DNA from 3 places in the Paenibacillus sp. Negev47 genome. Region 3 is predicted to be linked to each of the others. Evidence: predicted binding sites of a transcription regulator. Region 3 holds the regulator's gene; each other region holds the start of a gene.
The links. Region 3 encodes Rex, which represses fermentation and respiration genes when NADH is low (regulators of the CRP and FNR family bind a similar motif). Its sites were predicted from a motif close to TTGTGAAATATTTCACAA; they were not measured.

Region 1 (3,276 bases), 700 kb from region 3:
TCCTGAATTGGCGTACGTATTACGCTCCATTCATTATGAAATGCATAACTATAAACGCCAGTCCACAATATGCGGGCTGGCGTTTTTGGTGGCTATAAAAATAGCGGTGAGAATACAATCCAGGCCAAAATAAGAGTAAGCACAATGCAGACATTCTCTACAATGGCTCCACGCTTGGTTCCTGTACTCATCAGATTGGCTCGTATCCGCCACTTGAGCGGTGGTAACGGACGGATGCCCCGATTGGTCAAAGAATCAGCCAACAAGTGCATCGCATATGCCGTACCTCCCGCTACCCAAATCTCCGGTCCCTGCTGCTGGGTCGTGCTGTAAAGTAAGCCAGCCCATATTGCGGTTCCATATAGGGTATGTGTCAGCCCCCTGTGAGTTAGGGTGGTGCAGAGCATTAACAGACTGCCTGCAATCAGATTCCATGGCGCAAATGAGTGACCATAGAAAACGAGCCCGAGTCCAATCGCAAACATCAGCACTTTGCGTAGTGAACGCGAGGGTAGAAATGACACAAGTGCAATGAGGATCGCAAGCAACAGGTTCCACGGTTTGGCATGAACATAAAAGTACACAAATACAGCTGTCGGCAAAAGAATGGTCTGTAACAGCCTGATCAGGCTATTAGGCAATGCTCTCGATACCAGCAGCGAATTCGGCTCATCGATGTCAGGCAATAAGGAACCAATCAGAGCAACTGTAACTGCCGGTGCAGTCACCGGCATACCAGCCAACTGAAGTACAGAAAGTGATACGCCTGTCCCGATCATCAGGTGGGATCTTCCCATCATGGTGCAAAAACTTCCTTTCGAAGAAATAGGGAACATACATAGCCCACTTTTGATAGTACAACGAAACCAAAACAAGAACAATAGTTCGTATTTCTTATTTACATGAAAATAAATATCACTTTCTGTGATGGGGCTCACATCATTATATTTATGACTCTTCTATCGTTATTAGTGAATTAAATCACATAAACTGTCCTCAACTACTTGTATAATTTCAAATATAAACCACTAAAATTGTTGGTAATGTACAGCGTCTATCCAAGGAGGCATACACTCATGAACGGAAAAAAAGAGAAACTCGTTATCATTGGTAACGGAATGGCAGGAATCAGTACTGTAGAACAAATTTTGAAATTAACATCGCGATTTGATATTACCGTTTTTGGCACAGAGCCCTACCCTAACTACAACCGCATTATGTTGTCCTATGTATTGGAAGGAAGCAAAACACTGGATGACATCGTACTGAATGATCTCCACTGGTATCAGGATTATGGTATTACCCTCCATACAGGAACAACCGTAGCCCGCATTGATTCGGAGACCCATGAGGTCGTGACGGAGGAAGGAACTCGCTTCCCTTATGACAAAATCATCATTGCGACTGGCTCTAACTCCTTTATTCTCCCCGTACCTGGACATGACAAACAAGGTGTCGTCGGTTTCCGTGATATCGCCGATTGCAATGTCATGCTGGAAGCTGCTAAACAGTATAAACGAGCGGCCGTTATCGGGGGCGGACTGCTTGGCCTTGAAGCTGCCAAAGGGTTGGTACAGCTCGGCATGGAAGTTACCGTAGTGCATTTGATGCAAGATCTGATGGAACGTCAGCTCGATCCGCAAGCTTCAGCCATGTTGAAAGCTGAATTGGAACGTCAGGGTATTCGGTTCAAGATGGGTGCGCAGACTTCCGAATTGCTGGGCGGCGAACGGGTTGAAGGGATTCGTTTTGCTGATGATTCCGTACTGAATGTTGATTTTGTTGTCATGGCTGTAGGGATTAAACCCAATACAGATGTAGCCCGTGAAAGCGGTATGGAAGTGAATCGGGGCATTGTCGTAAATGACTATATGCAGACTTCACTTGAGAATGTGTACTCGGTCGGGGAATGTACAGAGCATCGCGGGGTATGTTACGGCCTCGTTGCCCCATTGTTCGAACAAGGCATGATTCTGGCGAAACATATCTGCGGGGTTGAGACGGCTCCTTATGAAGGTTCTGTTGTATCCACGAAATTGAAAATTTCCGGTGTGGACGTCTTTTCAACTGGTGAATTCATCGACAGTCCTGAGCATACCGTCATTTCACACAAAGATGACTGGAAACGGACTTACAAAAAAATTCTGCTTCGTGACAATAAAATGGTTGGTGCCGTGCTCTTCGGTGACATTACGGATTCTGCCGAATTGCAAAAGTTGATCAAAAATCAAACCGAAATGACCGAGGAATTGTACGGTTCGCTCATGGGCACAGGCTGTGGTGGTCATAAGAAAGCTACCTCTGTTGAAACGATGCCCGAGGACGAGATCGTCTGCGGTTGTAACGGGGTGACTAAAGGAACTATTGTCGATGTAATTACAAACCAGGGCCTGACCACTGTAGATGAAATCAAAGCCTGTACCGGTGCAACCCGCTCTTGTGGTGGATGTAAACCGGTTGTGGAACAGATTTTGCAATATGTACTTGGAGACAACTTCAGTACTGGAGCCAAACAGGGCATTTGCGGATGTACATCTATGGGTCGGGATGAGATTGTAGCCGAGATCCGTCAAAAAGGATTGCAAACGACCAAAGAGGTCATGAATGTACTTGGATGGAGTCAGCCAGAAGGTTGTTCCAAATGTCGTCCGGCAATCAACTATTACCTTGGCATGATTGCACCAGATACGCACGAAGATGAGAAGGAATCCCGTTTTGTTAACGAACGCATGAACGCGAATATTCAAAAAGATGGAACGTATACGGTTGTACCTCGGATGTATGGCGGGGTGACTACACCGGCAGACCTCAAACGCATCGCTGACGTTTCCGTCAAATATGATGTTAAAGCAGTCAAAGTGACTGGCGGTCAGCGTCTCGATTTGATTGGTGTCAAAAAAGAAGATCTGACCAAAGTCTGGGCTGAACTGGATATGCCTTCAGGTTATGCATACGCCAAATCGCTGCGCACGGTCAAAACATGTGTCGGCTCCCAATTCTGCCGATTCGGTACACAGGATTCCATGGCTATGGGCGCCAGAATCGAACGCAAATTCGAACGTCTGGATCTGCCAGCCAAGTTTAAATATGCCGTCAACGGATGTCCGCGGAACTGTGCCGAAGCATGTACAAAAGATATCGGTATCGTTGGTAACGACGGGGGCTGGGAAATCTTTATCGGCGGCAACGGCGGTATTAAAGCAAGACTTGCTGATTCCCTATGCAAAGTAAAAACGGATGAAGAGTTGATCGAACTGTGCGGAGCCATCATGCAAT
Region 2 (3,276 bases), 320 kb from region 3:
ACCACTGTGGACGACAGCCATCATCACACCAGCTGATTTCTCGTTGCTAAGCATATTGTTTATCATGCTTACCTTCTGGAAATGTCCACCCTGGGTCATTGTTATTGCAGGGATTGTCGGAGGTATGCTAATAGAGTCCATTTAGGGTGGCCGAGAGGTCTCGAATAAGGAAAGAGAGGGTAGAATCCAAGGATTCCATCCTCTCTTTTTCTTGTGAACTATTTTGTGATATTCATACAATTCCAGTTATTTATTAAATGATAAGGTGAAAAACAGAAATAACGGAAATTAAAAATAATGTTTCAAAAATAATATTACGTAATATTTATTATGTAAACTAACATAGTAAACATTCATTAAATGAAACTTAAATCAATCTTCCCCTGAAAATGGTAATCTGATTATCATAACCAAAAGGACCATTCGCCTCTTCTCTATAGAAGAAACAAATGGCCTTTTTGGCTGTGCAATATCTTAATTAACAACGTTTAACGTGCTGAATTGTTCACGACATGAATGATTGCTTGGTTGGATTACTCCAGTCCAGCAATCTGTTCTTTTAATTTGTTAGCAGATGCCTGGAAAGCCACCTTCTCGGTTTCATTCAACGGAAGAGGCAGAATTTCACGAACACCGTTGCGATCTACAACACATGGAACGCCCAGGTAGACATCCGATACCCCATTGTAATCTTCAAGGAACGTCGACACGTTCAGAACGGAGCCTTCGTTGCCTAGAATTGCAGCTACAATGCGGTCCAGAGCAAGAGCGATTGCATAGGAAGTTGCGCCTTTGGCATTAATAATCTCATACGCTGCATTTTTGGTGCGATCGAAGATATCCTGTTGTGTTTCTTCATCCAGTTCCAGATCTGTTCCTGCAATGTTAGCCAGGCTCCATACCGGAACTTCGGAATCGCCATGCTCACCAATAATGTGGGCGTGAATACTACGCGGATCGATCCCTTTATTTTTACCAATCAGGTAACGGAAACGTGCGCTATCAAGCAATGTACCCGAACCGATCACACGGGAAGCAGGCCATCCGCTTTGTTTCCATGAAGTATAGGACAGAATATCTACAGGATTGGTTGCAATCAGCAAAATACCATGAGAATTTACTTCAGTAATACGCTCAATAATATCTTTGAAAATGCTTGCATTTTTCTTCAGCAGATCAATCCGGGTCTCGCCTGGTTTCTGGGAGGCACCCGCTGTAATAATAATGATATCCGCATCTTTGCAGTCGGAGTAATCGCCCGCCCATACTTTCACGCCACCCGTAAATGGAAGACCGTGGTTCATATCCAGCATTTCGCCGGTTGCCTTATCATGATTCACATCCACAAATACCAACTCGGACGAACGCTGTCTCAACATTAGCGTGTATCCCGTTGTTGTTCCCACCGCACCCATGCCTACAATCACGACACGACTTGGTTTCAGAGCTGCACTGTTTGTCATGTTCATATCCTCTCCTTTTGGGTTATACTTCCATCCATATTAAGGGATTAGAGAATATAAAGCGAGTGTTGTCTATAAAATAGTTCACATTTCATGTCTTTTTACCAATTATTCCGTCGAAAAACATATTAGGATGAAAAGGGCTGAAGCGCAGGCTATGAGTGGGCAATGAGCCTTTTACACAAGGTTTGTGGTAGAATAGGAGCAGTGGATTCTGATGAATCGTAAATAAAACGCCATAGGACAGGCATGCGCGCCTGTATATTGGATGAGAGAGGTGGAACCCACTTGCGTTGGCAATGGATTAAAATCGCGCAGACAGCATTGCTGTCTATAGGTATAGTAGCGTTACTGGCTGCCTGCACCGACTCAGATCAACCGCCGGAAGCAGAACCTCCACAACAGCAGGAGGACGCTGGGAATACAGGGCAGACGTTAACCGTCGTTCCCCCGGTGAACAGTACAGAATCTGCGGATATGGCCAAGTATCAAATACAGACCCGTTTGACCGATTTTCAGTTGCTCAATGACAACGGAGGGTTGGCATGGGGGGTAACACGAAATGCGCTGCGTCTGTACTACACGCAGGATCAGGGAAAGACCTGGATCAATATTTCACCTTCGGAAAATGTACAGTTTCCGGCTAACCCCAAATATGGACAAAGCATTTATTTTGTAGATCGTGCGCACGGTTGGATTGTTCGTGAAGGCATGGGCGGAACAGATACCATGGTGCTTCGTACCAACAATGGAGGCGTAAGTTGGAGTCTGTCTTCTCTGTCCAAAACGGATAAAGTGACAGCGATCTCTTTTGTATCTCCTGAAAAAGGCTGGATTCTCACCACGGTGGATACCGCTATTGGTAAACAGGACAAGAAACTCTACTTTACCGAGGATGGTGGTATCACTTGGAATCGGATGTCATCCAGTGATGAAGACGGCAAACAGGAAGCAGAAGAGATTTCCAAACGTGGATACACAACAGGGATGACTTTTTCGGATCCCAAGCATGGCTTCTTAACAGCGCTTGAGTTCGGCACACCGAAGTTGTATGTAACGTCAGACGGGGGAGAGAACTGGGACACTGGGCCATCTTTCTTTGATCGAAACAAATTCAACGGGTGTGGTAATTTCAGTGTCAGTTCACCACAATTTTTTGGACGTGAAGTACAGTCGGCCTGGATGTCAATGTCCTGTTCCCAAGGGGAGAGCACGACTTTCAATGGCTTCTTCACAACAGATGGCGGAAAGAGCTGGAAGCTGTCCAACTTCAGTTTGAACAAACAAACGGGTACGAATCGCAATCTTGCACCAGTATTTCTGAACGCATCAGAAGGTTGGGCGATGCAAAAAGGTATAACCTACCACACCAAGGATGCAGGAAAAACATGGAACGCTCTTCCTGCAAGCAGCGTACTGGAGAAAATTCTCGAGGATTATCCGGAGATTGTGAAGATTCAGATGGTTACGTCCAAGCTTGGCTGGATATTGGTTGAAAATACGGATGCCAAAAGGTCGCTGTTACTGCAAACGGTAGACGGCGGCGTACATTGGAAAGTACTTTAAGAGTAATGTGAATAGATAGGAAAGTAGAGGAGCCGGAGGGTTCCTTTTCTTTTTTAATTAGTTTGTGAAATAAATCACAAATAAATAATCCAGAAGGTGATATATTTAACTCAACAAGAGATGGGAGTGATGAAGATGAGAACCAACGGTCAGACTCAATTCACGCAGGCGGACGAATTAACCAGATATATGCTTCAATTATGCTACACATGTGACGATGCCAATCGTTGTACGACAGAGGAAGCGG
Region 3 (3,276 bases):
AAAGACAGTCGTAATGGTCAGCTGCCTATGCTTCGTTCGCAGTTATCCGGGCATGAAAATTCGGTGCAATGGGGCTCAATGGTGGATCAGATGTTCCCACTCGCTCTTGAAGTTAAGGAGCTATGGGATCGAATGAGTGATGCCTTGTTCGGCCTTTTACCTGAACGAAGTGATGCTTCACCAGGAGAAACGGGGCAATTTTCCCTGCGTCTGAAGGCATCTCAGAAACCGGCCAAATGGCAGGAATTGCAGGATCTGGAGAACCAGATCTATGTGACATTAGGCGATTTGGTTCGCAAAGGGGACAAATTGCTGCTTGAGGTGAAAGAAGATCAGGATGATTATCAATCAGATAGCCTGATCACGGACATTACAGGTCTGCTGAAAGATCTGACCACATTGAAGGAGAATCTGCGGTTCTTCATGCGTATGGATGATGCCAAAACGGTGTACTGGATGGAAGCCAGCGGCCAGTTCCGCAGTAAATCTCTCCAGCTGTATGCCGTACCTGTAGATGTCAGTGCACAACTTAAGGATTTGTTTTTCGACAAAAAGAAAAGCGTTGTGCTTACATCGGCTACGCTCTCTGTAGATAAGTCATTCCAGTTCATGATTGAACAGCTTGGCTTGCAGGAAGCCTCCGAGAATAATCGGCTGTTAACGTCGATGCTGCCATCACCTTTCAATTATCGCGATCAGGCACTTCTGGTGATTCCGCGTGATTTTCCAAGTGTGAAAGGCAGTGTGGGTGATGCGCACTTTGTCAATATGCTGGTGCACTCACTCGCAGAGACTGCAATTGCCACTCGTGGACGCATGATGGTTCTGTTTACTTCATACAAGATGCTGCGACAGGTCTATGATCCGCTGAAGGAGGCTCTGTCTGGTAACGATATCTCTTTGCTGGGGCAAGGCGTTGACAGTGGAAGTCGCTCCAAATTGACTCGCAGGTTCCAGGAGGCAAAAGCTACGGTGCTTCTGGGCACAAGCAGCTTCTGGGAGGGTGTAGATATCCCGGGAGAAGCGCTAACCTGTCTCGCTATCGTGCGCCTGCCTTTCCAACCACCAAATCATCCGTTGGTGGAAGCCAAGAGTGAGTTGCTTCAGGAGCAAAAGAAAAATCCGTTCCTGAAACTGTCCGTGCCGCAAGCGGTCATTCGTTTCAAGCAAGGATTTGGCCGATTGGTGCGTACAGCGAAGGACAGAGGTATTGTCATTGTTTATGATACAAGGGTGATTGAAGCGTATTATGGTAAATTCTTCTTATATTCATTACCTGGTCCCAAAATGGAGCATATGCTCACAGAGCAGATGGTTCCACGAATTACCGAGTGGTTGGAAAAACCTGCTAAAGAACAAGAATAATCGGTTGTTTTGTTCGTTATATCATTGCATGACGCTACAGTTTGGCGTTAAACTTTATGAGATCTTTCGGATCAACACAGCTGCACGTAAGAACTTATAACCTAAATCACAAGGAGCATTCTGTATAAAAAGTCACTTCTATCTTTGAATTTATACAGAGTGCTCATCTTTTCATCTACTATTTTATCGTGGCCATGGTAAGGGGGAGCAAGAATGAAATCAGATAAAATTTCGGAAGCGGTGGTACGACGTCTGCCTGTGTACTTGCGATATTTGAGCGAGTTGCATCAGCGTGAGGTGGCTACTGTTTCCTCTCAAGAACTCGGACAGAGGCTGGATCTGAATCCAGCCCAAATTCGAAAAGACCTGGCTTACTTCGGTGATTTTGGTCGTAAAGGGATCGGGTATGATGTATCCTATTTGATCGAGAAGATTCGTCACATTCTCAAGATTGATCAGCAAATTAATGTAGCTCTGGTAGGAGCGGGTAATCTCGGACAGGCCTTGTCCAACTACAACGCATATCTGAAAGACAATATGAAGATTGTTGCTGTATTCGATGCATACGGACCGAAGATTGGCAGTCAAATCAACAGTTTGACGGTGAAACCAATGAATGAATTGACGGAAGCGGTGCAAACGGACAATATCCGCATCGGAATTATCACGGTTCCAGATACGGAAGCCCAAAATGTAGCCGATCAGCTAATTGAATCGGGAATTGAAGCAATTCTTAATTTTGCGCCAACAATTCTAAAAACACCGCCGCATATCCGCATTCACCATGCTGATTTTACGACGGATCTGCTTAGTTTGGCCTATTACTTGGAGACTGGAAAGGACGAAGAGGAAGATGACAACAAATAGATGGGTAATCCACAACGGTAAATTTGCCGTTAATGAAGGCGCAACATGGAATGTGGTTCAAGGTTACATGGTTGTCGAGAATGACAAGATTGTGCATATTGGTGAGACATTGCCGGATGGAGACGAAAATTGTACCAAAGTGGATGGAAAAGGATTGTTCTTCCTGCCGGGTCTGATCAATACGCATGGTCATGCAGCGATGTCGCTGCTCAGAGGACATGGAGACGATCTTGCGCTGCAAGTATGGTTGCAGGAAAAAATGTGGCCGATGGAAGCGAAGATGACTTCACAAGATGTATACTGGGGAACTTCGCTATCGGTGCTTGAAATGTTGAAAGGTGGAACTACAGCCTTCCTGGACATGTATGATCACATGGATCAGGTTGCCAAAGTCGTGGAACAGTCCGGCGTTAGAGCAGCATTGGCACGCGGTGTCATTGGGCTGTGCTCGGAAGAAGAGCAATTGCGGAAGCTGGAGGAGTCGGCTGCTTTTGCGCGTGAGTGGAATGGACAGGCAGATGGACGTATTACAACCGTAATCTCGCCACACGCGCCATATACTTGCCCTCCTGACTACATAGAGAAGCTTGTACAGGTTGCGAACGACCTAAACCTTCCTCTCCATACACATATGTCGGAAACGCTTCGTGAAGTGGAGCAGAACGTGGCTGATTATGGCCTGCGTCCTGTGGCACATCTGGAGAAACTGGGCTTTTTCTCCCGTCCATCCCTGGTTGCACATGCGGTGCATCTGAATGATGAAGAGATTGAGATTCTGGCCCGTCATGATGTGGCTGTATCCCATAACCCGGGTAGTAACCTGAAACTTGCTTCAGGTGTTGCACGGGTACCTGCTTTGCTGAAAGCGGGAGTTACCGTGTCACTCGGAACAGACGGACCGGCAAGCAACAACAACCTGGATATGTTCGAGGAAATGAGACTGGCTGCATTGATTCATAAAGGCGTGTCCGGTGACCCGACTGCAGTGCCTGCAGGAGAAGCATTACTGCTTGGCACGTCATACGGTGCCAAATCCATCTTCTT

Region 1: the regulator Rex is predicted to act here: its motif matches at 970-987, upstream of nirB (nitrite reductase large subunit NirB).
Region 2: the regulator Rex is predicted to act here: its motif matches at 1,536-1,553, upstream of AC4G47_RS12570 (L-lactate dehydrogenase).

Annotation. Positions count from the first base shown of each region.
Region 1 covers NZ_CM177754.1:1,706,595-1,709,870, reverse strand. The annotation lists gene AC4G47_RS07845 (metal-dependent hydrolase) at 93-800, opposite strand; gene nirB (nitrite reductase large subunit NirB) at 1,077-3,276, shown strand, end outside.
Region 2 covers NZ_CM177754.1:2,726,436-2,729,711, forward strand. The annotation lists gene AC4G47_RS12565 (chromate transporter) at 1-145, shown strand, start outside; gene AC4G47_RS12570 (L-lactate dehydrogenase) at 534-1,463, opposite strand; gene AC4G47_RS12575 (WD40/YVTN/BNR-like repeat-containing protein) at 1,752-3,029, shown strand; gene AC4G47_RS12580 (hypothetical protein) at 3,165-3,276, shown strand, end outside.
Region 3 covers NZ_CM177754.1:2,406,914-2,410,189, forward strand. The annotation lists gene dinG (ATP-dependent DNA helicase DinG) at 1-1,365, shown strand, start outside; gene AC4G47_RS11115 (redox-sensing transcriptional repressor Rex) at 1,579-2,232, shown strand; gene AC4G47_RS11120 (amidohydrolase) at 2,219-3,276, shown strand, end outside.